DNA from 4 places in the Ensifer sp. Root127 genome. Region 2 is predicted to be linked to each of the others. Evidence: riboswitches for the same ligand, from Rfam matches in the RefSeq annotation. Region 2 holds a riboswitch; each other region holds the start of a gene.

Region 1 (7,326 bases), on a different contig from region 2:
AAAGGCACCTCGCCTTTGATAGCGATGATGCCGTTACGCTCGCGGCGCACCTGATCAGCCTTTTTCAAAGCGGCATCCACGACCACGATGCGCTCAAGCAAATGGCTGGTTATTTGTGAGGGTGGCTGCCTGACCCAGCGAGACAATTGGAAAAGAGCGGCCTTCTTTTGTAGCTTGGGGCTCTGTGGCGGGAAGGCCGTCTATAATATCAGCAATGGCTAAATATAGAACCAAATCCGATGATTGGCGAGAACAATTCGCATTTAAGGAAAGGAGCAGCTAAGGAGTCGTCTCGTTTCCGCTTTCGTTGCTGCGGCGCCTTTTATCAGGGCCGCTTCTCTGTGGGCTCTGAGCCGGAGGCCCCACTACCAGCAGCAGTTCGACGCACGCAATCTCAACTTTTGCTCACTTGGAGCCAATTAAAGATTTCGCTATCTTTCTCTCTTCGGTGAAGGCGGTAGCTTAAGAAGGGAGGTCTAAATGGCTATTCACTTTGACCAGTCAGGTTTTGAACTCGCACCCGAACAGCTCGATACACTTCAAAGGATATTCGATCGCATTTGCTTCGAAACGAGGATCCCGCGCCAAGACATCCGCGCTGGCCGCCTCGCAAAATTCCTGATGGATGAATTTAGGTTCGGCAATACGGATGAGTTGGCATTGACCGAATGCGGTCGCTGGTTCTGTAGGCGGACGAGCCCAACACGTCGAGATCAGAGCGAACAGCAACCGACCAGGATGCTGCACTAAGCGATGTGAATGATCAACACCGCAGAGTGACGCGCTGCCCCACTCTCGGCCCTCGACTGGGATCGCACTACGCCAAGTATACTCCGGTCAGCGTGGCCGCGAAACGGCCACGCCGTATGCTTATGCCTGTTAATTCGTCTTCGTTGCAGGCGGTAGGACCCACGATCCGTCGAGGATTGACGGATTTCCTTCTTTTGGCCAATACAACCGCATCATCAGAATGAACTTACCCTTCGGGGCAGGTAGCCAGTTCGACTCTTTGTCTGCGCCTGGAGACTCATGCTGGATGTAGATATCGGTCGATCCGTCAGCATTGGCTTTGAGGTCCTGGCGGGGGCTGATTGAATAGCGGTTCAGCGGGTTATCCACGAAGAAGTATCCCGCGTCATACATCGTGATCGACCAGAACCCGTTTGCCGGCGGCAGCTGTCCCTTGGCAAAATTGATCACATAGCTTTCCGAACCGTTATAGTCGCGAGCAAACAGGCCATCGCCGGACTTCGTACTCGTCGGATAAACCGCATCCTGTGGGCGATTGGCACCAAGCCCGATGGCGGTGATCAGGGCGCGCTGCACATAGTCCGTGCCATAGAGACCCGTTTTCGTCGTGTATGCCCACCCGTTGATGTCGTTGATATCGCCACCACTATCCTTGAAGTGCAACATAATCCGCGCGAACGCGATCTGTGGAAGTCGCTTCTGAAGGACGACGTCGAGTTTGCTCTCGTCGAAGTCCTTACCGGGAACGATCCCGATGGTGGCCAACCGCTCCAACAATGGGGCATCGGCTGCAGCGGGTGGATTAGTCTTCAGCAGGTCGCAGAATAGTTTGAAGTAGGCGACAGCATCCAACGCATTGACCTGCTCACGAACGGCGGTCTTCATGTCGACAGTCGGGTCGGGGTTGCCGGCAGGTGGGGTGTAGTTGGTTCCGTAGCCACTCAGGGGAACGAGCTTCACGTCATCCTGAAGCTTGTGGACTTCGGCATAGTCCTCAGGCGTTCCGGTGCAATAGATACGTCCGAGGAGCCACACCATGCTTGTCGGTGATTTGTACTCGGTCATCCCTTCAGGCAGGGTCCCGGTCCACCCAGGTCCGGTGATCGCATATGTCTGCGCGCCCTTTCCTGTTGTTCTCTTTCCGGGCACTTCAAAGACGTTGGTCCAGCCGTCAAGCATTGGGAAAAGCGCGTAGCGATCGCCCAGATCTGGAAGACTCAAGACATAGGGTTCCTTGGCGATATCGAAGAAACTATAGGTGTAGAGAGTATCTGCGTTGGGAGCCGTCACGTCGCGGAAAGACGCATCCGGATAGGCGCGCAGTCGACCAATCTGGCCCATCGGCGCCTTGGTACCTTTGGGTTCGGCCACGTTTGTGATCACTTGTCAAGCGAAGTGAAGATTTGACCCCTCCTATTGCCTCACCGAGGAATGTTACCGAGCACTGCCGACAGCCACTCCCGACGACCCGACGCAGGCCGTCCACAATTGCTGGCGCCGAAATCCCACAGGCCGTCAGGACAAGTGTCGTAGTCAGAGCGAGCATCGCCCGCCGCCGTTGATACTTCGTGATCGTCTCGACGTCGGCCTATCGGTTGAGGTCGCGCATCTGCCAATAAAATATAGGCACCAGTCCTTCCCATGGATCGCGGTTGACTGCATCCGGATCGGCGACGAAGTCGGGGCAGAAGACCTTCCTTGCGGTAACATTCACGAAATCGGCGATAGTTGTCCTTACTGGTCAGAACAAATTTGCTGCACAGATATGGCGCTCATTGGGACTTTCCTTTTTACTAGTGAGTTGGACAATTACCGACCGGGCGTTGCATCGTGAACCACTCAAAACGGGGAACTCAAATGGATGCGGAACGGCGACCTACCGAGGAGAAATGGTCGAACTGCATGCGCACGTTTATTACCGTGGCTCTCATCGCCTCGGGCGCGCCCGCTCAGGCGGACACGACGGTGTGTTTGGGAAATGCGTGTACTGTCACTTCCAGGGACGGCACCAACCATGAAAGGTCTTTGAGCGACATCAATGAAGAAGCGAGAAAAGAATCGCTTGAGAACATTCGCGACATTGATTGCAGTGTTGCAGATGATGCCTCCACATGCCTGAGAGCAAAGCTCACGCTGCAGCGCCTGTTCTACTAGACGCCATGCTCCTTGACGCCTTCCCACCGTTAGACGAGCGCGAGGCCCGCCGCATTGATGCGTCGGTTCGTGTTCATGTTGCTACTTTCTGTTTTGTCGGAGAAAATCCCTCCGAGCCGGCAGGCTGGGAGCGCAATGGACTTTGAAAAGATCGGGCGGGGCCGCATGATGATGCGGCTGCCAAGGCACCGGAGACAGATCTCCGATGCCAACTTCCTCGCGATGACCCATTTGCTTGAGGCTTACGGCGAGGCAGCAATGAAGCGCGACAAGCTACGCGAACAACTGACGCCCGAGCACACGATGCTCGAGGAGTATGAAACGCTCTGTCAGACCCTTGAGGACGACATCATCAAGGTACTCGCCAGCGTTAGCCCGCGTATCGTGCGCTGACACCCAGTTCATTATGGCAGTAAATTCTTAGAGGCGAAAAGGTGCCTCTGTGCGCCAACCAGAAATTAACGGGCAGAACGCACGCTCTCGTTCGTTGCCGTCGCCCTCCTGTACCCCGCCGGTAACTCGGAACCGTAATCCAGCCCCCATGGATTGCGGTTCTTTCGCGTGACGGAGCATCTGATGAGCTATGATTGGGATGGCGCGCGCTGGCGCCGTATGAAGGTGGCGAGATTTGGAACCGCCGTGGCGTTGGCGGGTCTACTGGTCGGAGTCGCAACGCAGGTCGTGACCAGGGCGCTCTAGGCGGTTGGCTGCTCTAACGCCGAACTCGAATAACCCAATCGGCGAGCAGCTGCGACGGATTGATCGGCAGTACAGGCGGAATGACGATTGGTCCGGGCGCGATGTCGCCATCGGCGTAAGCATTCCAGCACCAGTCGCCGACTCAATATGACGTTCCGACTTGAAATTGCGGCGGTGGACACGCATGAAATCATCGCCAACGGTGAACCGGACTTCAGCAATGCCTGGCGTTCACAAGTCATTTTCCGCGTAGGCCGCTAAATTGACCTTTCCGGCGAATGAACCGTCGCGATGATCGTTGCAGGCGAAATGAATCGTGGCGTGCTTCTTCACGCTTCACCTCCCTCCTCACGGCGCGATACGCATTAAGATATGCTCTATGGCATGTGGATGACGTTTTTGCCCCGTTGGGAATGAACTAACAACGCTTGACAAAGCACGGCATTGGCCGTTCAACTCGGCTCATTCACCAGGGGGGTCCCGACAAGGGGCTGAGATATTGCTGGGCGGATCGGCTCTTTCGACCGCAGCGCAATGACCCGTTGAACCTGATCCAGTTCATGCTGGCGTAGGGACGGTGGGAACCACGGCATTTGCGACAGCTCCTTTGCTATCGCGTGGACGTGTCTCTATCTTTCCAGCTCCAAGATCTGGGTCTCCAAACGTCAAGGTTGGAGCCAGCCAATGGTTTTTTCAGATGTCGTACACGAGCCAAACCGCGGGCATAGACGGCAACACCTACGCCCGCTAGCAGAGCGGCGCATGGGTGAATGGCCCTACAGCGCCAACCAAGTATCTGCTCGAGCGGCTGCCGAATGAATCCGGTGGTCATTAAAGGAGCGGGTGTCGTCGGTCTTGTCACTGCCTACGAGCTGGCACGACGCGGCATTGAGGTCGACGTCGTCGAACAATCAGAACGGATTGGCGCCGGGGCATCCTGGTTTGCCGGAGGCATGCTGGCACCCTGGTGTGAGCGCGAATGTGCCGACGAGAAGGTCGAACGCGTCGGCGCGACAGCTATTGAGTGGTGGCAGACGGCGCTGCCCGACAAAGTCGCGCAAGAGGGGACACTCGTCGTCGCCGCCGCACGTGACACACGCGAACTCGATCGCTTCGCGACACGAACCACAGGGTACAGGTGGCTTGATGCAGATCAGATAGCCAAATTGGAACCGGATCTCGCCGGCCGTTTCTCTCGTGCACTCTACTTTCCGAGGGAAGCGCATCTCGATCCGAGAGAGGCGCTGTCTTCGCTCCGTGACACATTAGAGGCCATGGGCGTGCGTTTTCACTTCGGCCAGATGACGGATGCGACCGTCGATCGCCGTGTCGATTGGCGCATCGATTGCACCGGCAGTGCCAGGCTCCCGGATGACGCGGCACTGCGGGGCGTGCGTGGTGAGATGCTCTATCTGCGCACCGGCGACATTCAGCTGTCGCGTCCAGTGCGCTTCCTGCATCCACGACACCCCATCTATGTCGTTCCACGCCGCCAGGGCGTCTTCATGGTCGGGGCAACAATGATAGAGAGCGAATTGTCCGGTCCCATCACTGCACGGTCGCTGATGGAGCTCTTAAACGCAGCCTACGCCCTGCACCCGGCCTTCGGCGAAGCGCAGATCACCGAAACCGGAACTGGCATTCGCCCCGCCTACCCCAACAATCTGCCGAGGATCACCAGAAGCGGTTCGATCTATTCCGTGAACGGGATGTATCGACACGGTTTCCTGCTCTCGCCTGCCCTTGCGCACGACGTTGCCGAACTTCTGCTCAACCCGGACCACAGATCGGAGTTCTATGATGAACCTTAACATTAATGGCGACGAGCACGAGATCGCCTGCTCGACGCTCGCCGAACTGATGGCAGCACTTGACTATGAAGGAAGCTGGCTGGCGACCGCTGTCAACGGCGAACTCGTTCACGCGGCCGACCGCGATCGATGGCGCTTACGCGACCATGATCGCATCGAAATTCTCTCGCCGATGAAAGGTGGCTGACCATGCTGCAAGTCTACGACACGGAAATTACCTCTCGACTGCTCCTGGGCACAGCGGGCTATCCATCTCCAGCCGTGCTTTCGGACGCCGTGCGGGCCTCAGGGACACAAATCATCACGGTCTCCTTGAGGAGAGAGACGGCCGGCGGCAAAGCGGGAGGTGCGTTTTTCGAACTGATCCGCGAGCTTGGGACGAAAATACTGCCGAACACCGCCGGCTGCCACACCGCCAAGGAGGCGGTGCTCACTGCCAAGATGGCGCGCGAGGTTTTTAAGACGAACTGGATCAAGCTCGAAGTGATCGGCAATCACGACACATTGCAGCCGGATGTGTTCGCGCTGGTCGAAGCCGCACGGATCCTTTCGAACGAAGGCTTCGAGGTCTTTCCCTATACGACCGACGATCTAGTCGTTGCCGAGCGCCTGCTGGAGGCTGACTGCCGCGTGTTGATGCCCTGGTGTGCTCCGATCGGCAGTGCCATGGGGCCGCAAAACCTGTCCGCCTTGAGGTCGATGCGCGCACACTTCCCGGACGTGCCTCTGATTGTCGATGCGGGCATCGGCCGCCCTTCGCATGCAACGACGGTGATGGAGCTCGGTTTCGATGCCGTGCTCCTGAATACGGCGGTGGCCGGTGCCGGAAATCCGGCCGTGATGGCATCGGGCTTTGCCAAGGCGATCGCGGCCGGGCGGCTGGCTTTTGAAGCCGGCATGCTCGAACCGAGAGACATGGCAGTCCCCTCCACCCCGTTGATCGGAAAGGCGGTCTTCTCATGAAGCTCGATCCCTTTTACCTCATTGTCGGCAGCGCGCATTGGGTCGAGCGCCTCGTTCCAATAGGAGTCAGGCTGGTCCAGCTTCGCATCAAGGAAAGACCCGATAGCGAGGTTCGTAGCGATATCCGCATCGCCAGAACCATATGCGACAGACACGGTTGCCAACTTGTCGTCAACGACCATTGGCGCGTGGCGATCGACGAAGGCTGCGATTTCGTTCATCTCGGTCAGGAAGATCTGGCGCAAGCTGACGTGGCCGCGATCCGTGGGGCCGGACTGAAGCTGGGAATCAGCACACATGACGAGGCCGAACTCGATATGGCGCTCTCCGTCGCGCCCGACTATGTCGCGTTGGGACCGGTCTATCCGACTGTTCTCAAGAAGATGAAGTGGGCGCCGCAGGGGCTTGCCCGCCTCACCACATGGAGGAAGAAAATCGGATCGACCCCGCTGGTTGCGATCGGTGGACTGAACATTGAACGCATTGATGGCGTCCTCACCCATGGCGCGGATTGTGCCGCGGTCGTGACCGACATTACACGTAGCCAGGATCCCGAGGGCCGAACAGGACAATGGATCGCTGCAACCTCACGATGGCGCACTGCGCCAGCTTGACGAGATCTTCGTTTCCCGGTCCACGCCCACGCCGAGTACCGTCCCCGGATGAGCCTCGCCCTCAGACAAGCCGCAACATCGGAAAATCGGCCGAATACAGATGCCTCGAAGAATTTCTCGAGGCTGAACATCAGTTTGTCAGAATTATCGCAGTCATTCGCTAACGTGTGACGGCGTCCTCACCGGCGATCCTTTTTTCGCAAGCATCGTCGAGGTATATAAAAACCTGAAGGTTCTGTGGTCGAGGAAGATGTCCATTGTTGCAGTAAAGGTTTTGTCGACTGTCAACGCCCCTTATGGGACGAAGCTTTCGGCTGAGCAATTGGCATCCAAGA
Region 2 (7,326 bases):
CGGAATGACCAGCCCGACAACCGAGCGCTTGCAACCGGCCTTTTCCATCTTGCTCATCAGTCCCGGCAGCGCCGCTTCCGAAGAGGATGTACCGAGAACGAGCAGCAGTTCTTCCTTGATGTAGCGGATGAGGGCGACGATCGAGAAGCCGTTGTAGCGGGCAACCGCGCCGAGCACGACGAAGACGAAGAGCAGCGAGGTCAAATAGAATGTGCCGATCAGCATGGCGAGATTGGCGATCGAACCGACGCCATATTTGCCGATGGTGAAGGCCATGGCGCCGAACGCACCGATCGGCGCCGCCTTCATCAGGATCGCGACCAGCTTGAAGATCGGCAGCGTCAGCGCGTGCAGGAAGTCGACGACAGGCTCCGCCTTCTTGCCGACCATGGCGAGGGCCAGGCCGAACAGAACGGAGATGAACAGCACCTGCAGGATATCGCCCTCGGCAAATGCGCCGACGAGCGTGGTCGGAATGATGTTCATCAGGAAGCCGGTGATCGACTGCTCATGCGCCTTCTCGGCGTAGGAGGTGACCGCCTTGACGTCGAGCGACGCGGGGTCGATGTGCATGCCGGCGCCGGGCTGCACCACATTGGCCACGATCAGGCCGATGATGAGCGCGAGCGTCGAGAAGGTCAGGAAGTAGATCATCGCTTTGCCGGCGACCCGCCCGACCTTGGCGAGATCGGTCATGCCGGCAATGCCGGTGGCGACGGTCAGGAAGATGACCGGGGCAATAATCATCTTCACCAGGCGGATGAAGGCATCGCCTAGCGGCTTAAGCTGCGTGCCGACCTCCGGGTAGAAATGGCCGAGCAGGATGCCTGCGGCGATGGCCGCCAGAACCTGGACATAGAGATGACGATAGAAAGGTGTCTTGCCGCGCGGTTCCGCGGATTGGTCGATAATCATGATATCCTCCACTTAGGCCCAGTCCGGCGTCATGCCGGGCCTCCCAGGCCCTATTTCCGAAGCGCGACAGCTCGGGCTGTCATGAGGATGTCATTTGCAATGGGCGTGCCAGATCGCAGCACAGCTGATCAGGCCATTGAAATATCGCCATTTTTTCGAGAATCTTGGATCACGCACACGAATATTTGAGCGGATATCCGCACAGATCATCTGGAAACTTGCGCGGAATAATGCACAATTCCGCCATGTCCATGCCCGCGCCCAGCCCTATCAATCCAGAGGATCTCGACCGGCACATGCGCCGCGCCTGGCTGATTTTTGCCGCGCTAGCGTTAGTGCTGCTGGCAGCGGGGCTTTTTTTCGCCGGCGAATATGGGCGAAACAAGGCGCTTGAAACCGTCGACATCCAGAGCCGCATCGATGCCAATCTCAAGGCCTCGCTGCTGAGGGCAGTGCTGGAGCGGCAGCGCGCGCTGCCTCTGGTACTGGCAGACGACGTAGAGGTGAAGACGGCGCTTGAGAAGGGTGGCGACCAGCCGTTGCAGCGGCTCAATCAAAAGCTCGAGGCGCTGGCCGCCAATACGGATGCGGCGGTGATCTACGCGATTGGCCTCGACGGCGTGGCGGTGGCTGCCAGCAACTGGCGCGAGCCAACCAGCTTCGTCGGCAATGACTACGCTTTCCGCGAATATTTCCGGCTGGCGATGCGCGATGGCAAAGCCGAGCATTTCGCCATGGGCACCGTCAGCAAGCGGCCAGGCCTCTACATATCAAGACGTGTCGACGGGCCTGACGGCCCGATTGGCGTCGTGGTCGCCAAGCTCGAATTCGGCGGGGTCGAGGCCGATTGGCTCGCCTCCGGCAAGCCGGTCTATGTCACCGACCGGCGCGGCATCGTGCTGATCACCAGCTTCCCGTCCTGGCGCTTTATGACGACCCGTACCATTCCCGGGGATCGCCTCGCCGCCATCCGCGACAGCCTGCAGTTCGGCGATGCCTCCCTGCTGCCGCTGCCGTTCCGCCGGATCGAGCCAACGAGCAATGGATCGAGCGTGCTGACAGCGCTTCTGCCCGGCAGCAGCGAGCGGCAGTACCTCAGGGTCGAGACCATGGTTCCCTCGACCAGCTGGCGGCTGGAGCAATTGGCACCGCTAGACGCAGCCCTTGGCGCCGCGAGCCGCGAGGCAAGGCTGCTGGCCCTTGCCGTTATCGTGCCGCTGCTGGCGCTTGCCGCATTCCTTCTTCGCCGGCGCCAGGCTTTGACGCAGGTCGCGGCCAACGAACGCGCCGCGCGCGATGAGTTGGAACGCCGAGTGGCCGAGCGCACACAGGACCTAAGCCTCGCCCGAGATCACCTCGAAACCGAGATCTCCGACCACAGGCGCACGGGCGAGAGGCTGCAGGCGGTGCAGCAGGAACTGGTCCAGGCCAACCGCCTGGCAATCCTCGGACAGGTGGCGGCGGGCGTTGCCCACGAGATCAATCAGCCGGTCGCAACCATCCGCGCCTATGCCGACAATGCGCGCACCTTCCTCGACCGCGGCCAAAAAGAAACCGCCGTCGAAAATCTCGAAAGCATCGCTGCGCTGACCGAGCGGGTCGGCACCATCACCGACGAACTGCGCAGCTTTGCGCGCAAGGGCCGTTTCGTCGCCGAACCGACGGCGATGCGGGAGGTGATCGAAGGCGCTCGAATGCTGCTGCGCAGCCGCTTTGCCGGCCGCATGGACGCGATCGTCATCGACCTGCCTGATAACGGCCTCAGCGTGCTCGGCAATCGCATCCGCTTGGAACAGGTGCTGATCAACCTGTTGCAGAATGCCCTGGAAGCCCTCGGTGATCGGGCAGACGCTGAGATCCGTGTGCGGTGCGAGTTAGGCCCCTCCGAAACAGTTTCGCTTGTTGTCGCCGACAATGGTCCGGGCATTCGGCCCGATATCCTCGAAGACCTTTTCACCCCGTTCAACACCTCCAAGGATGAAGGCCTCGGTCTCGGCCTTGCCATCTCCAAGGAGATTGTCGCTGACTATGGCGGCGACATCGAGGTCAAGACCGGCCCAGAAGGCACCGTCTTCACCGTGCGTTTGAAGAGGGCCTGAGCGATGCAGCAATCCGTATGCCTCGTCGACGACGACAGCGAACTCAGGCGGGCGATGAAGCAGACGCTGGAGCTTGCCGGCCTCGCGGTCTCCGCCTTTCCCGGCGCGGCGGAAGCGCTCGCAATCCTCAACCCGGATTTTGACGGCATCGTCGTCAGCGATATCCGCATGCCCGGGATCGACGGCCTCACGCTGTTTCGCCGGATCGCCGACTTCGACCCCGACCTGCCCGTCATTCTGGTCACCGGCCACGGCGATATCCCGATGGCCGTTCAGGCCATTAAGGACGGCGTCTATGATTTCATCCCGAAACCCTTTGCCGCCGACCGTCTGGTGCAGAGCGCACGCCGCGCCTTGGAAAAACGCCGGCTGGTGATGGAAAACCGCGCGCTGAAACGCGCAGCCGAAGTCGCCGGTGAGAGCCTGCCGCTGATTGGCCAGACACCGGTCATGGAACGGCTGCGCCAGACCTTGCGGCATATCGCCGACACCGACGTGGATGTGCTTGTTGCCGGCGAAACCGGCAGCGGCAAGGAGGTGGTGGCGACGCTGCTGCACAATTGGAGCCGGCGCCGCAACGGCAACTTCGTGGCGCTGAACTGCGGCGCACTGCCGGAAACGGTAATCGAGAGCGAGCTTTTCGGCCACGAGCCCGGCGCCTTCACCGGTGCCCTGAAGAAGCGCGTCGGCCGTATCGAGCATGCGAGCGGCGGCACGCTTTTCCTCGACGAGATCGAGGCGATGCCGCCGGCAACGCAGGTCAAGATGCTGCGAGTGCTTGAAGCCCGTGAGATCACGCCGCTTGGCACCAATATCGTGCGCCCCGTCGATATCCGGGTCATCGCCGCGGCCAAGATCGACCTCGGCGACCCGGCCCAGCGGGGCGATTTTCGCGAGGATCTCTATTTCCGGCTGAACGTCGTCACCCTGTCGATCCCGCCGCTGCGCGAACGCCGGGACGATATCCCCCTTCTCTTCTCGCATTTCCTGACGCGGGCAGCCGAGCGTTTCAAGCGCGACGTGCCGACGCTTTCGCCGGCCGTCAGCCACTATCTGATGTCTCATTCCTGGCCGGGCAATGTGCGCGAGCTCTCGCACTTCGCTGAGCGCGTCGCCCTTGGCGTCGAAGGTTCGCTCGGCCAACCGATTGCCGCGGCGCCGACCAGTGCCGGCCTGCCCGAGCGGATCGAGCGCTACGAGGCGGAAATTCTGAAAGAAGCGCTGCGGGCGCAGCACGGCGACGTCAAGGCGACGATCGAAGCGCTCGGCATTCCGCGCAAGACCTTCTATGACAAGCTGCAGCGGCACGGCATCAACCGTGCGGATTATGCCGATCGCCGGGGATCAGAGAAGTCCGGCCGCTAGCGCATTTCCAGGAAAAGTGCGGAGCGGTTTTCCGTCAGGAAATGCGCAAAAACCAAAAGAACGAGCGTGCCCGCGGCTTCGTCTCATCCGGAAACGCTCTACCGGGCAATCAACAGGCCTGACACGCAACCTTCGGATTAACGCTTGACTGCGCATCCGGATCGATGGCTATCTCTAGGCATTCACCAGGGGGGTCCCGTCAAGGGGCTGAGATACTGCTGGGCGGATCGGCTTTGCCGACCGAGGCGCAGTGACCCGTTGAACCTGATCCAGTTCATACTGGCGTAGGGACGGTGCAGACATTGACGCCACGATTCCGTCATTCGCGCGGAATTTCAGGCGAACATGTCTTTTCCTTCCGGCTTCAGAACTGGGTCTCCAACCGCAAACTTGGAGCCTCATCATGAATATTGCCACCAAACCCGCAGAACTCTCGGTCACAAAAGGCCCGCTTCCCGCCTCGAAAAAGGTCTACAAGCCAGGCACGATCCATCCCGACATCCGCGTTCCCATGCGCGAAATCACCCTGCACCCGACGTCGGGCGAGCCGCCGGTCACCGTCTACGACGCCTCCGGTCCCTACACCGTAGAAGATGCCAACATCCGCATCGAGGACGGTTTGCCACGACCGCGCCGCAACTGGATCATCGCTCGCGGTGATGTCGAAGCCTATGACGGACGCGACGTGCGGCCGGAAGACAACGGCTTTGCCTCCGGCGACCGGCTGACGCCGACCTTTCCCTTCCGCCACGCGCCCTTGCGCGCGACCGGGCGGCGCGCGGTGACGCAGCTTGCCTATGCGCGGGCCGGCATCATCACGCCCGAGATGGAGTTCGTCGCCATCCGCGAGAACCTTGGCCGCGACGCTGCACGCGTCACGCTACGCGACGGCGAAAGCTTTGGTGCCCATATCCCCGATCACGTCACCCCCGAATTCGTCCGCCAGGAGATCGCCAGCGGTCGCGCCGTGCTTCCGGCCAACATCAACCACCCGGAGTCCGAGCCGATGATCATCGGCCGGAATTTCCTGGTGAAGATCAATGCCAATATCGGCAACTCCGCCGTCACTTCGTCGATGGCCGAGGAAGTGGAGAAGATGGTCTGGGCGACCCGCTGGGGCGCAGACACGGTCATGGACCTGTCGACCGGCCGCAACATTCACAACATCCGCGAATGGATCATCCGCAACTCGCCCGTGCCGATCGGCACCGTGCCGCTCTACCAGGCGCTGGAAAAGGTCAACGGCATCGCCGAGGATCTGAGCTGGGAGGTCTATCGCGATACGCTGATCGAGCAGGCGGAACAGGGGGTCGACTACTTCACCATCCATGCCGGTGTCCGGCTGCACTATATCCCGCTGACGGTCGACCGGGTCACCGGCATCGTCTCGCGCGGCGGCTCGATCATGGCGAAGTGGTGCCTGCACCACCACAAGGAGAGCTTTCTCTACGAGCACTTCGAAGAGATCTGCGACATCTGCCGCGCCTATGACGTCTCGTTTTCGCTCGGCGACGGCCTGCGCCCGGGCTCGATCGCCGATGCCAATGACGCGGCGCAATTTGCCGAACTGGAAACGCTGGGCGAGCTGACGAAGATCGCCTGGGCGAAAGACTGCCAGGTGATGATCGAGGGCCCCGGCCACGTGCCGATGCACAAGATCAAGGAAAACATGGACAAGCAGCTCGCTGTCTGTGGCGAGGCACCGTTCTATACGCTTGGGCCGCTGACGACCGACATCGCCCCCGGCTACGACCACATCACCTCCGGCATTGGTGCTGCGATGATCGGCTGGTTCGGCACGGCCATGCTCTGCTATGTGACACCGAAGGAACATCTGGGGCTTCCCGACCGCAACGACGTCAAGGTGGGCGTCATCACCTACAAGATCGCGGCCCATGCCGCCGATCTCGCCAAGGGGCACCCGGCGGCCCGCACGCGCGACGACGCCCTGTCGCGCGCCCGCTTCGAGTTCCGCTGGGAGGACCAGTTCAACCTGTCGCTCGATCCGGAAACCGCCCGCTCCTTCCACGACGAAACCTTGCCGAAGGAGGCGCACAAGGTCGCGCATTTTTGCTCCATGTGCGGGCCGAAGTTCTGCTCGATGCGGATCTCGCACGACATCCGCGCCGAGGCGCAGAAGGAAGGTTTTCAAGCGATGGCGGCCAAGTATCGTGAGGGTGGCGACCTCTATATGCCGGTCGACAGCGAGGCAGACGTACGGGGATAACGACCACGCCAGAAGGGGCGGCAACCCCGCCCCTTCTGGCGCCCGGCGGGCTCCGGCGCTCTTTACGCAATGGCCCATCTCTTCGTCATGCTCGGGCTCGACCCGAGCATGACATTGGAGGCAGCCGGCCTGTTGATACGAGGCTGACACAGAGGTGCCGGCTGGATGCTCGGGTCAAGCCCGAGCATGACGGTGAGAGGAATTGTTGCCGCATCAGCATCTTGATCGCTCCAAGGAGGTCGCACCCGGCCCCTTCCGGCGCCCTAAGGGCTGCCTGCAAGCAGAGCGCCGACATCGCGCAGAACATTGGCACCGGCGACGAGGTCTGCCGGATCCGTGTGTTCGCGCGGATTGTGGCTGATCCCGTCGTGGCTCGGCACGAAGATCATCGCAGCCGGCGCGATGCGGGCGATCATCTGGGCGTCGTGGCCGGCGCCGGAGGTCATCCGCCGGCTCTTCAGCCCACGGGCCTTCGCGGAAACTTCAATCGCCGCGACGACCGCACTGTCGAAACTGACGGGCTCGAACCGGGCGAGACGCTCGACTGAGACGGTCACATGCTCTTCCTGCTCAAGCCGGTCGAGAAAGCCGGAAAGCGCGCTTTCAAGCGCCCTCAGGCGATCCTCGTCCGGGTCGGGCAGGTCGATGGTAAAGACCGCGCGCGAGGGGATGACGTTGATCGCGTCCGGCTCGAAGCGCATGGTTCCGATCGTCGCAACG
Region 3 (7,326 bases), on a different contig from region 2:
ATTCCGGGGTCACCGTGGTCTTCCGGTCGAAGCGCGGGGATCGTTTGAAAATCCTGGTCTGGGATGGCACCGGAATGGTGCGAACAGGGCAGCTTTGCCTGGCCCAAGGTGCAGGATGGAACGATGCGGCTGTCACGTGCGCAGTTTGAAGCGTTGTTCGAAGGGCTCGATTGGCGACGAGTGATGGCGCGGCGGGTGGCACCGCCAACTGCGGCAGGATGACTCACTGGCTCGATTTTGGCATTGTTTTATTGGGCTTTTCTGCTTGATTTGCTATAAAGCTGCATGTCGCAGCCGATCGATCTCAGCCAGTTCCCGGACCTTCCCGTCGAGGTGTTGAACGCCTTTGCGGCGGTGCAGTTCGAGCTGTCGGTGGAGCGTGCGGCACGTCAGCATGAGCAGGCGGTGGTGGCCGAAAAGGACGCCTTCATCACCGAGCTGAAGGAGCTGATCGAGAGGCTGGAGGGCCAGGTTCAGGACTACCGCCGTACGAAGTTCGGGCCGAAATCGGAAAAGCTGGATCCAACGCAGATGGAACTGGCGCTGGAGGACCTGGAAACGGCGATTGCCGAAACACAGGCCCAGATCGCCTTCGTCGAGGAAAAGATCGCGGCGAGCGGACCCGATATCGGCAAGGACGCCCCTCGTAAACTGCGCAAGACGCGCGCGCTGCCTGAGCACCTGCCGCGGGTCGAGCGGGTGATCGAGCCCGACAGCATCGCTTGCCCCTGTGGTTGCGGCAACATGGTGCGGATCGGCGAAGATCGGACGGAACGGCTCGATCAAATTCCGGCTTGCTATCAGGTGATCGTCACGATCCGCCCGAAATACGCTTGTCCCAAGGGCCGCACGGGCGTGGTTCAGGCCAGAGCGCCGGCGCATTTGCTGGAAGGTAGCTGGCCGACCGAAGCCCTGTTGGCGCAGATCGCCGTGTCCAAGCATTCCGAACATATGCCGCTCAACCGTCAGGCGACAGTCATGGCCCGGCACGGAGCGCCGATCGACCGCACCGTCCTGGCAGATTGGATGGGCAGGACGGGTGCTGCGATCGCGCCGGTGGTAGACCACATGGCCATGATCCTGAAACAGGGCAGCTCAAGGCTCTATGTCGACGAGACCACGGCCCCGGTGTTGGATCCGGGAGGCGGCAAGACCAAAACTGGCTATCTCTGGGCGGTTCTGCGCGACGACCGCGGCTGGAACGGCTCTGCGCCGACTGGCGTGGTCTTCCACTACCGGCCTGGGCGTAAAGGCGAATATGCCGCAGAAATCCTCGACGGCTTCAACGGCACGATCCAAGTGGATGCCTATGGTGGCTACTCGCACCTCGCCACGCCGGACCGCACGGGCGGCGATCCGTTGAAGCTGGCCTTCTGCTGGGCGCATGGCCGCAGAAAACTGATCAAGGCCAAGCCAAAGAAGGGTTCGCCCATCGTCGACGAGGCGTTGTTACGCATCGCCGCTCTTTACAAGATTGAAGACGGCATCCGAGGCCGTGATCCCGAATATCGCCGGGATGTCCGCCAACACCTGTCCCGCCCATTGGTGGATGAGTTCTTCACCTGGCTGTCCGCTCAAGCCGCGCGCGTCTCGCGCAAGTCCGACCTCGGTCAGGCTATGGCCTATATGCTCAAACGCCAGGATGGCTTCCGACTGTTCCTCGACGACGGCTGCGTCGACATCGATTCAAACCTGGTCGAAAACGCCATACGCAGCCCGGCCATGAACCGCCGCAACGCGCTGTTTGCCGGGCATGACGAGGGTGGCCGAAATTGGGCCCGCTTTGCCAGCCTGATCGGAAGCTGCAAAATGAATGGTGTCGAACCCTACGCCTACCTGCGAGATCTCTTCATCAGCCTCGCCAACGGTCATCTCGCCAAAGATATCGACGCACTCATGCCGTGGGCCTATGCGCACCGCCGGATCAGCGCCTCACAGTGAGCTCGCCCGGGACTCTTCGATGAGCTCACAGGACATCCGCAAGCGATAGACCTGACCGCTGCAACCGCAAAATCAATGGGGTGGAGACGCCGCATACTCTTTTCATTGAGTTTGTTCAGAAGCGCAATGGTGTGGGCCCGGTCTAACGGTTGGTAGTGATCCCAACTACATCATAACATTGCTGCGCCTGTCTCCGTTTCTATCGACGAAACCGATCCAGGCGGTTGTCCGCAATGTATTTCTCGCAGATCTCGAGCTCGTGGGCGAGTTCGCCGATGCGGCGGGCATTGTCCCGAGTCCTGGCGAGCTCCAACTCAACCTTTAGTCGATCCCTCTGAGCGAGATAGCGTTTTGCGAAGTCGGCGGCGCGTTTTGCAGCGTCGGTCATTCTCACGAATTCCTTTTAAGTCCCTGCCGGCGTGGTGCCGCAGGAGCGTTCTATCACACCCAAATCGGAAGGTGCATTATCAATATGAACCGACGCACGCGGCGGCCCTTGCACTCGTCAAACAGTGGGAAGTCTTGTAGACGAAGGCTTATTCGGAACTCGCTGACGTCCTGACCACTGGCTACGGCCACACCAGCGCGAGCAACATAGTGATAACTGGAGCGCAGGAAGGAGGGATCTTGGACGATCTCGCCACGTTCGAGCAGCGGGTCGCGCGCCTAGTTGCCACTCACAGACAACCGGTTCACGGTATCGTCTCCCGAGATCTCAACACCGGTAGGCTTCACTCGTCGATGCTGCTCAAAAAGCTGAATGAGGGCGACTATGACGCCGTGCCCGCCGAACTGATGAAGTGGGTTTATACTGGCGGCAAGCGTGTGAAGGGTCTAATCAACCTCGACCGACCGAGGCTGGATTGGGGCGCAAAACGAGTTCGTCTCAACCAACACGCAACCGGCCGCACCGAAGGCTCCCAACTCGTGACAAAGGAAAACGTCAGCTGGGTTGCCGGCGTCCTTTCGATGACCGCATTCGCCTTCACCGGCACTGGTCCACACCAGTGGGCCGGGGACCTGGTCGTTGCATTCGTGGTCGGTGCAGTCCTCTTTATCCGTAATTGGCTCGGTCCGGCATGATCACCTGGCCGAAGATCCTCGGCGGCGCGCATCCTTGCGACAATCGCCGTTCCCAACGCGCCTGCACACCAAAGGCGGTGCGTGTCCTAAACCGCGTTATGCCGGCGCCTACACCTAAGGCCGACTACAGTTTCGGCACACCCCGACGGACTGTGCGTCCGCGCGGCAACGCTGACTGTTGCCCTGCATGCTCATCCAAAGCGAACGGCCGTGGAGTTGAAGCGGCACGAGCGTCATCGGAAGGTCCAGCGCTGCTGGAAGCGCGGGCCGTGTGGGGCAATGCGGCACAACATCTTAGGGCTCGTTATGCGGTCGGCACTGGCCGTCAAGAAGCCCGGTACATCTGCAATCGTGCCCATATCTATAGTGGGAAACCGATGCGGGTGGATCGCTAGGCCCCCCGTTGATGGAGCCATCGGGATGCTGAATTGGCGCTAGAAGTCCGAAAGCAGTTTCAAGCTCGCCATGAAGATCCAGACCCGCTGCGCCGTTGCGCGATCGAACGCGACCAGACGGGACCTGATCTCAACGCCGTTTCATTATGGTTGATCCCAACAATCGCCCCGTCGCCGACACGCTCGAAGGCGATTGCAACGAGAAGCTCCGCATATTGACCAATGCCCGCGACGGCCGTGAGCGCGGCCGAGAGCACAATCAATTCATCCTCGATAAAGCTGTCCATGAGCGATTGGTCGCAATGACGGCGAACTTCCACAAAGTCTGGTAGATCCCGACAGCCAAAACCGCGAACGAAAACGGCTGCTGGCACACCATTGAGGATGTCACTCTCTTAAAGCTGCCGACGGAAGGACCATTAAGCTTCACGTTCGCTTAAAGGGAAGCAAAAGCCAGACGTTCACCACCATGAACCCGAAATCCTCCGCTAAGCAGATCAAGACAAAGCCCAGTATCGTTGAACTGCTCGGTAGGCTTTTCGATAATTGCAGGGAGCGAAGACCGTCCACTTCATCACTTGATAAGGAACAACCGGCTGTCAATTTTGCGATTGACATCGTCCCAGTATTGCCTACAAATCCGGGTATTCCGAGGGGAGCACTTCACAGTGCTGAGATGGCGGTGAGCCGGACCCTTGAACCTGATCCGGGTCATGCCGGCGTAGGAACGGGAAAAGAGCCTCTTTCGGCAATCTAATCACGTCTTCGCTTTCACCTGGGTCTCCGTGATGTTTTGTCTGGAGATCGATCGATGCTGTCTTTTGCCAAGTTGCCGCCGGATGGCGGGTTTGCGTTTCGTCCGGGTCGCTGCGTCGGCTGACCGGCGATGCGCCTGGCGTTTACCTTTGGCCGTAGCCTTGTTGCGCTTGCTGTCCTTTGGCAGGCGGCGGTGTTTGTTTTTGCGCTGCCGCGCTATCTGTTACCGACGCCGGTCGAGGTGCTGGCCGTGTTTGCGCGACAGCCTGCATTTCTGCTTGAGCAGAGCCTTGTGACGATTGCCGAAATGCTGGCCGGCCTCGCGGTTGGTACGGCGTTCGGCGTGGCAACGGCTATCGGACTTGCGGCTTTTCCGCGGCTCGGAAAGCTTGTCTGGCCCTTTGTGCTCGTCCTTCAAGCCTTTCCCGTCTTCGTCATCGCGCCATTGCTGGTGCTGTGGTTCGGCTTCGGCATGGTTTCGAAGATCGTGATGGCGGCGATCATCATCTTCTTTCCCGTTGTGTCTGCGTTCTCGGACGGTCTACGCCGTACCGATACGCAGATCCTTGATGCCGTTGCGCTGACCAAGGCGAGCCACTGGCAGGCGCTAAGGCTCGTGCGACTGCCGCTGGCGTTGCCGGGGCTGGTCACCGGCCTGCGCGTTGCTGCCCCCTTGGCACCGCTCGGCGCCGTCGTTGGCGAGTGGGTAGGCGCTTCGGCCGGCCTCGGCTTCGTTATCGTCCAGGCAAATGCCCGCATGCAGACCGATGTCGTCTTCGCTGCGATGGCCATTCTTGCTGTGCTTGCCGTCGCCCTCAGGCTACTCGTCGATGAGGCAACACGTCCACTCGCGCACTGGGTGCGGGAAACCTGAACTTCTGAGATCAATTGGGAGAGTTCAAAGCATCATGATCCGCAAATCTCTGCTTTCCGCTAGCCTCGCTCTCGGCGTCGTCTTTTCAGCCGGTTCGGCAACGGCCGCCGAAAAACTGACGGTGATGCTGGAGTGGTTCGTCAATCCCGACCATGCGCCGATCGTCGTCGCGAAGGAGCTCGGCCTGTTCGAAAAGGCGGGGCTCGATGTTGAGTTGGTTCCGCCCGCCGATCCTTCAAGCGTGCCGCGTCTCGTTGCAGCGGGGCAGGCGGATATCGGCGTGCATTATCAGCCGAACCTGTACCTTGACCATGCTGCAGGCCTGCCTCTGGTTCGCATCGGCACCTTGGTCGAGACGCCGCTCAACACCGTCACCGTCCTTGACGACGGTCTGATCCGAAGCCTTGCCGACTTGAAGGGCAAGAAGATCGGCTTTTCCGTCTCCGGTTTCGAGGATGTGATGCTCGGACATATGCTCGCCTCGGCCGGTCTCAAGAAGGAAGATGTCGAACTGGTCAACGTCAACTTCGCCCTGTCTCCGTCGCTGATCGCAGGCAAGGTCGATGCAACGATCGGCGGCTTCCGGAATTTTGAACTGACGCAGATGCGGCTCGAGGGGCAAGAGGGCCGGTCCTTCTTCCCAGAAGAGCATGGCGTGCCCGTTTATGACGAACTCGTCTTCGTCACCGACAAGGCAAAGGTTGCCGACAAACGCTTGCGGCCTTTCCTGGCCGCGGTGGAGCAGGGTGCGATTTTCCTTACCAATCATCCGACTGAAGCTTGGAAGCTGTTCGTCAAGGCTTATCCGAACCTCGATGACGAACTCAACCGCAGTGCATTCACGGACACGCTGCCGCGCTTCGCCAAAAGGCCGGCGGCGCTCGACCGTGGCCGCTACGAGCGGTTTGGCGCTTTTCTCTCCGAAAGCGGGTTGATCGGCAAGGCACCGGCTGTCGACGATATCGCGGTGGAAATCCGATGACGGGTACATCGGACTTCGTCGACAGTGTTGCCGCATCGCTGGCGCTTGTGCGGCAGCGGCGCCCCCGCGTGCATTGCCTGATGAACACGGTGGTGCAGAAGTTCGTAGCCGATGGGCTGGCAGCTCTGGGTGCGATCCCCTCGATGACATCGGCCCTGGAAGAGGTCGAAGCTTTTGCCCAGCGAGCCGATGCGCTCGTCGTCAATCTAGGTACGCTTGATGAAGAGCGACGCACGGCGATCCGCTTGGCAACAGTCGTTGCGCGCCACGCCAATAAACCGTGGATCGTCGATCCCGTGCACTGCGACTATTCGCCGTCACGGCTCGCCTTCGCCCGAGAACTCATCGCGTCCGAACCTTCAGTTGTTCGCGGCAACGCCAGCGAGATGGACCTTTTTGGGGAGGTCAATGGCGCGCTGAAGATCAAGACCGGGGCAGTCGATGAACTCACACTGGATCTACATACGATCCGGGTTGAGAACGGCCACCCCCTCATGGCGCAGGTCACGGGTACCGGGTGCCTCTCCGGCGCCTTGATCGCAGCTTTCATGGCCGTCGAGCCGGATCGACTGAGGGCCGCCACGGGTGCATTGCTGACAAGCGGCATCGCCGCCGAAATCGCCGCGCGAAGCTCGAATGGCCCCGGGACGTTCGAAGCAGCCCTCCGCGACGCGCTCGCAGCGCTGCGCCCAGAGGATATCATTGTCAATGCGAGGATTTCCCATGCCGAAGGTTGACTACCGCCTCAACGCCCTCGTCGATGCACGCCTTGGGGACAAGGCGCATTTGGCTGATCTGGCGCGCATCGCCGCGCTCAATGGTGCGACGCTGATCCAGTATCGCGACAAAACGAGCTCGACACGGGAGATGATCGAACAGGCGCGGGCGATCTGCGCTGCTCTTTCAGACACCGGAGTGCCCTTCGTCGTCAATGACCGCATCGATGTGGCGCTCGGATCGGGCGCTGATGGCGTCCATCTCGGCCGGGACGACATGGACGCAGCCACGGCGCGCTCGATCATGGGCGATACCGCGATCATCGGCCTGACGGTCAAGAACGAAGCGGACGCTGAGACGGCGATTGCCTCGCCGATCGACTATGCTTGCATCGGCGGGGTCTATGAGACGCTGTCGAAGCACAACCCCGATCCGCCTGTTGGCCTCGAAGGGTTCGCCAGACTTCGTGCCATGCTTCTGGCGGCCAAGCCGAACCTGCCTGTCGGAGCCATTGCCGGTATAAATGCACAGCGCGCCGCGGACGTTGCAGTTGTCTCCACAATCTTCGCCGCTGTGGA
Region 4 (7,326 bases), on a different contig from region 2:
GCTGGCCATGCATGAAGGTCTGGCCGCGGACATAGCCTTCCTGCGGGCTGTCGCCATAGAGCAGGCCGTCGATGCCGGCGAGATAATAGTCGCGCCCGCGGTCGCCGCTGGTGCCCTCGGCGCCAAACGCGCGCGCGTGCCGGCGCGCGAGATCGACGCGCTGCGGGGCATTCGGGTGGCTCGATAGGAAGTCGAGGCTCTGGTCTGCTTCCGGATCGACCGCGGAGAAGCGGCTGTAGGCGGCCATGGAATCGAGGAAGCGTGCCGCCGCATAGGGGTCGTAACCGGCCTCGCCCAGCATGCGCACGCCGATGACGTCAGCCTGGAGCTCCTGGTTGCGGGAGAAGGCGGCCAGACGCAGCTTGCCGCGCGCCAGTGCCTGCTTGCCGGCGAGATCCGAGGACAGCACCTCGGAGACGACGCGGCTGGCGATGACTTCCGCCTCTTCGCGCTGCTGGCGCTCGATGCCATGGTTGGCGGTGACGTGCGCCATTTCATGCGACAGCACGGCCGCAACCTCGGACGCGTCATTGGCAAGCGCAAGCAGGCCGCGGGTGACATAGAGATAGCCGCCGGGCAGCGCAAAGGCGTTGATCGCCGGGGAATTGAGAATGGTGATGCGGTAGGACTGCTGCGGGTTTTCCGAGACGGCCGTCAGGGCGCCGGCGATGCGGGCGACCAGCCGCTCCGTCTTTGCGTCCTTGTACTCCCCGCCGTAGCTCGCGACGATGCGCGGGTGTTCGCGCGCGCCGAGCTGGGCACGGGGGTCGTTCTTCTGGACTTCGTCGACGATCTGCGGATTGGAGGACGGCGATACGGTCGGCTCGTAGGTCTGCTCGATCACCGACTGGCAGGCGGAAAGCAGCGTCGTCGCAAGCAATGCAACCACAGCACGTGTCCGGAGGCCTCCGCGCTTGGGCGGGAACCGGTCGTTTCTGACTGTATGACTTTCCATGCCTCAGCCCGTTTCCCGTCCAACGCCACCCCACAACAGGGACTCGGGCGGCGTTGAAAGTCTTACTTTTTCAGCCGGATACGTCCGATCCGGGAAGAGTATTCCAGCCCTGGTCTTGCTGTATCTGATTTCAGCGCCACCTGCCTAGTTTACCCCGGTAGAAATAGTTGCCCCGTGGTATCACGGCAACGGATACGCGAATATTCGTGACGCTCCGGCCGGACAATCCGCGCGTCGCATGGCGCGGCGGTCAAATTGTGGCGGAGTACCACGCGCGCTAGAGCATTTCCGGTTTAGACGACGTCGCGGAAACGCTCTATCTGCCTGTTTCCACGCATTTCCTGACGGAAAACCGCTTCGCACTTTTCCTGGAAATGCTCCAAGATTCCACGTCGCATCACGCGTTGCCGAGAAAGCGGTTGATGGACGCCATATCGCGCCGTTCGAGAAAGCGCTCGACCGGGTCATGGGCGATGATACGCCCCTGGTCCAGAAAAAGCACGCTATCGGCCAGCGCCCTCACGTCATCGGGATGGTGCGTGATCATCAGGATCGTGTTGTTTTCCTGATCATGCAGGTCTTGCAGCAGTGCCCGCATACCGGCCCTCATGCCGGGATCGAGAGCGGCAAAAGGCTCATCCAGCAGCAGCAGCGGGCGATGTCGCACCAAGGCGCGCGCCAACGCCACACGCTGTCGTTCGCCGCCGGACAGCGTCGGCGGCAGGCGCTTGCCGAAGCTGTCGAGCCCGACGCGGCCGAGGGCATCGTCTATCCGTGCGCGATCAGCGACCGACAGGCGAAGCGAGGGGCTGATGCCGAAGCCGACATTGGTCGCGACGTCGAGATGTGCAAACAGGTTGTTGTCCTGAAAGATCACGGAGACGGGTCGTTCTGCCGGCGCCTGTCCCGACATCGTCTTGCCGAGAATGCGAACCTCGCCCCGGTCCGGCTCCTCGAAACCGGCGATGACATGAAAGAGGGTCGACTTTCCCGACCCGGAGGCCCCGGCAACTGCGACGATGCCACCTGGCTGAATGGCGCAATCGAAGTGCAGTGCGGTGGTGTCGTAACGAACGTCGACGCCAACAAGTTCTACCGCCGCCTGGGAATTCATGCGTTTCGTCCTTCCGGCACTCGCCTGTCGCCGGCCGTGCCGAGCATGGTGAAGATCAGGCAGATGAGGCCGAGGAAGAGCGCCAGACCGGCTGCATCCGCGGTGCGATAGCTGCCCATCCGGCTGTAGAGCAGCCATGGAAGCGTGACCATGTCCTGCGAACCGAACAGCGCCACTGCACCAAGGTCGCCGAGCGACAGCGCCATGGCGAAGGAGAACGCCATCAGCAACGGTTTCCGGAGCGGCGGCAAGTCGATCCATCGCAGGCGATGGAAGCCGCGGATGCCGAGGCTTGCTGTCAGTCGGTCGGTGCGTGCGGCATGTGTTGCCATCGCCGGTGCCAGGATCCGGTGCACGAACGGCAGCGCCATCAATGCGTTGATGGCGACGACGATGGCGGGGGCGAAACGGGCGACATCGCCGAAGGGGCGCAGGAGCAGAAACCATCCCGCACCGAGCACGACCGGCGGCACCAGCAGCACCAGCGACGTGCTGGCGGTGACAGTGCCCGCAAATGCCCTGGCCAAGGTCGGGGCGTGGCGACGCGCCACGACGATGCCGGCGGCGCGGATCATCGCGGCGGCCATGGTGACGCAAAAGAATGCCGAGAGGACGGCGATGACAATGCTGGTGACGAGAGCACGATGCACGGTCGGGTCGCCGGCAAGCTTCACCAGATCCGCACGCAGGCCGGAACCGACGACGGCGATCAGCGGTGCGCCGATGAAGAGCAGCGAGAACAGGATCCAGCCGGCGTCGGACGTCCGGGAGAGGCCGGTTCCTGCATCATAGCGTCTGGAGATTTTGCCCGCGGTTGCGCTTTGTGCAGGTTCGGTCGCGACACGCGTTAGAGCCAGGAGCAGGGCTCCGGTCATGACGATCTGTAGGGCGGACAGGGCGATCGCCCGCGGCGGGTCGAAATCGAAGCGCAGCGCCTGGTAGATCGCGACCTCGATGGTGCTGGCGGCAGGCCCGCCGCCGAGCGTCAGCACCAGCGTGAAGCTGGTGGCGCAGAGCATGAAGACGAGGCCGGCAGCACCTGGCAGCAATCCCCGAAGGACCGGCCACTCGACAAAGCGGAAGAGTGCGGCTGGCGGCATGCCGAGATTGGCGGCGGTTCTCCAGTATTCCGAAGGGATGCGCTCGAGCCCGGCGAGAAAGAGACGTGCGATAAGCGGCATGTTGAAGAAGACGTGGGCGAGCAGGATGCCGAAAAGGCCGTAGATGCTGATCGGCTGCTGCAGCCCGAGGCCGGCGAGGGCGGTGTTGAGCGCGCCCTGCCGGCCCCAGATCTCGATCAGCCCGAGCGCGCCGACAAGCACGGGCAGGCCGAGCGGCAGGGCCATCACCCGCAGAACCCAGACGCGGCCGGGAAAGCTCGGCCGGCGCGCAAGCGCCCGTGCGATCGGGATGGCAAGAACAACGGAAAGCAGCGTCGAAAGGCTCGCCTGCAGCAAGGTGAAGCGCGTTACCCGCCAGATATAGGCATCGAACAGCACGCTGTTGCCGAAGTCACCGCTCTGGAGCAAAAGGGCTGCAATCGCCAGGCCGACAAACAGCAGGATACCGCCGAGACTTAAAGTCCCGGCGGTCATCGTGATGCGATTTTCGGCAGGCGCGAACAAATGCGCCTCAGTTCTTGCTAATGGCGGCCAGCCATTCGTCGATCCAGGCCTTGCGGTTCGCCGCCACCTCTTCCGACGGCAGCAGGAAAGTCTTCTCCGGATTGACCAGCTTGCTAAAAGCCTCCGGCAGCGGCTCCTTGGTCGCCGCGACCGGCATCATCCAGTTGGTCGTCGGAATGATCGACTGGAACTCCGGGCCGGTCATGAAGGCGAGAAACTGCTTGGCAAGCTCCGGCTCCTTGGCGCTCTTGGTCATGCCGGCAACTTCGATCTGGATGTAGTGACCTTCCGAGAATTCGGCCGCCTGGTAGCGGTCGGTGTTTTCCGCCACCATGTGGTAGGCGGGCGACGTGGTGTAGGAAAGCACCATCGGCGCTTCGCCCTTGGTGAAGAGGCCATAGGCTTCCGACCAGCCCGGCGTTACGGTCAGTACCCTGTCCTTGAGCTTGGCCCAGGCGGCGCCGGCTTCGTCGCCATAGACGGCCTTGACCCAGAGAAGCAGACCGAGGCCCGGCGTCGAGGTGCGCGGATCCTCGATGACGATCTTCTGAGAGGCGTCGCCTTCGACCAGTTCCTTCAGGCTCTTCGGCGGCGTCTTCAAGGTCTGGGTGTCGTAGACGACGGCGAAATGGCCGTAGTCATAGGGAAGGAAGGTGTCGTCGGTGAAGTCGCCGGGTACCTTGACGTTGGCAGGCTCGATGCCGTGCGGCGCGAAGAAGCCGGTGGCCTTGGCCTCGGCGACGAGGTTTGTATCGAGGCCGAGCACGATGTCGGCCTTGGAGGCCGCGCCTTCGAGCTTGAGGCGGGTCAGAAGCTCGACGCCATCGGCGACGCCGACATAGGTGACCTTGCATTCGCAGGTCTTCTCGAAAGCTTCGGCGACCTTGGCACCCGGCCCCCATTCGGTGATGAAGCTTTCATAGGTGTAGACGGTCAGCGTCTTGTCGGCAGCAACGGCATTGGCCGCGAAGACAAGTCCTGCCGTCGCGGCAAGCGCTAGCCGGCTAAGAACCTTGAGTTGCGATGAATTGGACATGGCAGGCACCTCTCCCTAAAAATGATGTTGCATGGGAAAAGGGCGTATCGATCCGATCGCGTCTAATCCCTCCGCCGGTATGAGCCGGATCAGGTTCCGCGGGTTGGCGTTCAACGCCTCTCAGCCTTCGGCCGCCATGCGGTCGGAAGGCACCCCGTTAGAGCGGGTAGAGATTTACCGCCGAGCCGGTTTGATGGCAAGCGAAGTTTGAGGACGGCAAAAGCGCCCGCCCCGCATTTTCGCGCCGCGGCGCATGGGGTAAAATCGTCGGCAGAGTTTGCAGACGCCGAAGGAGCCTGCGATGACTGACATGCTCGTTCGCCTTTATGCACTGCCGGCACAAGCGAGATCACCGCTTGCTGACGGTATCGGCATTCACCGCGCAATGGCACCCGAACGAAGCTTGTTGTTCCCTGGATCGAGCAGACATTTGGCTCCGGCTGGGCGGGCGAGGCGGAGGCGGCCTTCAGATCGACGCCGACGTGCATGCACATCGCGGTGTTCGAGGACCGGATCGTCGGCTTTGCCTGCCACGATGTCACAGCGCTCGGTTTCTTCGGGCCGACGGGCGTCGACGAGGCCATGCGCGGACGGGGATCGGCGAGGCGCTCTTGCGCGTGAGCCTGACGGCGATGCGTGACGCAGGCTACGGTTACGCCATCATCGGCGGCGTCGGCCCGGCCGAATTCTACCGACGCACGGTCGGCGCCATCGAGATCCCCGATTCCAACCCCGGGATCTATGCGGAGATGCTGTTTCCCGATACCTTGCCCGAAGATCACTGACAACGAGGACGCAAAATCGCCGGATCGCGCCCTTGTTCGGTTTTCTTGCTTTTCCTTGCCCGTGCCTTTGCGCTATGGGCTTTGCCATGGCCCGATCCACCTTCACCATTCTGCTCGGCGGTGCACTGACCCCGACCGATCGCCTTGCGCGCCAGCTCGCAGGCAGCCGCTTCGTTGCGGCCGATGGCGGCATGCGGCATGCGCGGGTGCTATCCGTGACCCCCGACGTCTGGGTGGGCGATTTCGATTCGACCGAGGAGGCGCTGCTCGCGGAATTTGCCGATGTCCCGCGCGAGCCCTATCCCGCCGCCAAGGCTGCGACCGATGGCGAAATCGCTGTCGAGGCGGCGCTGTCGCGTGGCGCCGAAGCCTTGATCTTTGCCGGCGCGCTCGGAGGATCACGCAGCGACCATGCCTTCCTGCACCTGCTTCAGGCTGCTTCGCTGGCCGAACGTGGGTTGCCGGTGTTCATGACCTCGGGTGAGGAGGAGGCCTATCCGCTGCTTGCAGGCGAGATCGAAATCGATCTGCCGAAGGGCAGCCTATTCTCGATCCTCGGACTGACCGATCTCATCGGGCTTACGATCGTCAACGCGCGTTATCCGCTCACCGATTTCACGTTGCCGTTCGGGTCTTCGCGCACCGTTTCCAATGTCGCGGAGGGTCCCCTTCGCATTTCCCTCGACACCGGCCGGGCGATCGTTCTCGCCCGCCCCTATGACCTTTCCGGAGCCTGAGCCTTGGCGCCTCCCATTCTGAAACTCGACGATATCTTCCTGACCTTCGGTGGCACGCCGCTTCTGGCCGGCGCCAACCTGCAGGTGGAGCCGGGGGATCGCATCTGCCTTGTCGGGCGCAACGGTTCCGGCAAATCGACGCTGATGAAGATCGCCGCCGGTCTTGCCGAAGCGCAATCGGGCGAGGTCTTCCGCCATCCGTCCTCGACCGTTCGCTACCTGCCCCAGGCACCGGATTTCGAAGGCTACGACACGGTGCAGGCCTATGCCGAGTCGGGCCTTGGCCCAAGCGACGACCCGTATCGCGTCGCTTACCTACTGCAGCACCTGGGTCTGACCGGCGAAGAAGACCCGGCACGCCTTTCCGGCGGCGAGGCGCGCCGCGCAGCGCTTGCCCGGGTGATGGCGCCGGAGCCGGATATCCTGCTGCTCGACGAGCCGACCAACCATCTCGATCTGCCGACGATCGAATGGCTCGAAGACGAGCTGACCCGCAGCCGTTCGGCCCTGGTGCTGATCTCGCACGACCGGCGCTTCCTCGAAAAGGTCTCGAACGCGACGGTCTGGCTCGATCGCGGCCAATCCCGCCGGCTCGACCGCGGCTTCGGCCATTTCGAGGCCTGGCGCGACGAGGTGCTGGAGGCGGAAGAGCTGGAGCAGCACAAGCTCGGCAAGGCGATCGAGCGCGAGGAGCATTGGCTGCGCTACGGCGTTACCGCCCGGCGCAAGCGCAACATGCGTCGTCTCGGCGAATTGCAGGACATGCGCTCGCGCCATCGCGGCCACAAGGGGCCGCAGGGCTCCGTTCAGGCGGCGGCTTCCGACGCCAAGGAATCGGGCAAGCTGGTGATCGAGGCGGAGAAGATCACCAAGGCTTACGGCGAGCGGACGATCGTTGCGCCGTTTTCCATTCGCGTGCACCGTGGCGACCGGATCGGCCTTGTCGGCCCGAACGGTGCCGGCAAGACGACGCTTTTGAAGATGCTGACCGGGCAGATCGAGCCGGATACCGGCACGGTGAAACTCGGCACCAATCTTGAGATGGCGACGCTCGACCAGAAGCGCGAGGATCTC

What was found. A riboswitch is a leader RNA that binds a small molecule or an ion and turns the genes downstream of it on or off. The one in region 2 is predicted to bind thiamine pyrophosphate.
Region 1: linked by a shared signal. The riboswitch ahead of thiO (glycine oxidase ThiO) and the one ahead of thiC (phosphomethylpyrimidine synthase ThiC) in region 2 are both predicted to bind thiamine pyrophosphate.
Region 3: linked by a shared signal. The riboswitch ahead of ASD03_RS18885 (ABC transporter permease) and the one ahead of thiC (phosphomethylpyrimidine synthase ThiC) in region 2 are both predicted to bind thiamine pyrophosphate.
Region 4: linked by a shared signal. The riboswitch ahead of thiB (thiamine ABC transporter substrate binding subunit) and the one ahead of thiC (phosphomethylpyrimidine synthase ThiC) in region 2 are both predicted to bind thiamine pyrophosphate.

What each region holds. Positions count from the first base shown of each region.
Region 1 is NZ_LMDX01000017.1:105,739-113,064, reverse strand. It holds gene ASD03_RS19345 (hypothetical protein) at 1-119, shown strand, start outside; gene ASD03_RS19340 (hypothetical protein) at 481-750, shown strand; partial or broken gene ASD03_RS19335 (DUF1254 domain-containing protein) at 880-2,238, opposite strand; partial or broken gene ASD03_RS41320 (glycoside hydrolase family 19 protein) at 2,342-2,495, opposite strand; gene ASD03_RS19330 (hypothetical protein) at 2,653-2,904, shown strand; gene ASD03_RS19325 (hypothetical protein) at 3,040-3,297, shown strand; gene ASD03_RS41145 (hypothetical protein) at 3,481-3,603, shown strand; TPP riboswitch at 4,065-4,196, shown strand; gene thiO (glycine oxidase ThiO) at 4,428-5,414, shown strand; gene thiS (sulfur carrier protein ThiS) at 5,404-5,601, shown strand; gene ASD03_RS19310 (thiazole synthase) at 5,604-6,377, shown strand; gene ASD03_RS19305 (thiamine phosphate synthase) at 6,374-6,991, shown strand; gene ASD03_RS19300 (hypothetical protein) at 7,242-7,326, shown strand, end outside.
Region 2 is NZ_LMDX01000054.1:323,362-330,687, forward strand. It holds gene ASD03_RS36675 (dicarboxylate/amino acid:cation symporter) at 1-915, opposite strand, end outside; gene ASD03_RS36680 (sensor histidine kinase) at 1,146-3,014, shown strand; gene ASD03_RS36685 (sigma-54 dependent transcriptional regulator) at 3,018-4,379, shown strand; TPP riboswitch at 4,557-4,688, shown strand; gene thiC (phosphomethylpyrimidine synthase ThiC) at 4,783-6,606, shown strand; gene ASD03_RS36695 (Zn-dependent hydrolase) at 6,870-7,326, opposite strand, start outside.
Region 3 is NZ_LMDX01000017.1:16,542-23,867, forward strand. It holds gene tnpB (IS66 family insertion sequence element accessory protein TnpB) at 1-149, shown strand, start outside; gene ASD03_RS18865 (IS66 family transposase) at 286-1,941, shown strand; gene ASD03_RS18870 (hypothetical protein) at 2,141-2,329, opposite strand; gene ASD03_RS18875 (hypothetical protein) at 2,569-3,024, shown strand; gene ASD03_RS18880 (hypothetical protein) at 3,479-3,706, opposite strand; TPP riboswitch at 4,062-4,164, shown strand; gene ASD03_RS18885 (ABC transporter permease) at 4,306-5,049, shown strand; gene ASD03_RS18890 (ABC transporter substrate-binding protein) at 5,087-6,031, shown strand; gene ASD03_RS18895 (hydroxyethylthiazole kinase) at 6,028-6,768, shown strand; gene thiE (thiamine phosphate synthase) at 6,755-7,326, shown strand, end outside.
Region 4 is NZ_LMDX01000052.1:252,596-259,921, reverse strand. It holds gene ASD03_RS33755 (M48 family metalloprotease) at 1-955, opposite strand, end outside; gene ASD03_RS33750 (ATP-binding cassette domain-containing protein) at 1,353-2,069, opposite strand; gene thiP (thiamine/thiamine pyrophosphate ABC transporter permease ThiP) at 2,066-3,670, opposite strand; gene thiB (thiamine ABC transporter substrate binding subunit) at 3,702-4,730, opposite strand; TPP riboswitch at 4,780-4,897, opposite strand; partial or broken gene ASD03_RS33735 (GNAT family N-acetyltransferase) at 5,032-5,515, shown strand; gene ASD03_RS33730 (thiamine diphosphokinase) at 5,602-6,252, shown strand; gene ASD03_RS33725 (ABC-F family ATP-binding cassette domain-containing protein) at 6,256-7,326, shown strand, end outside.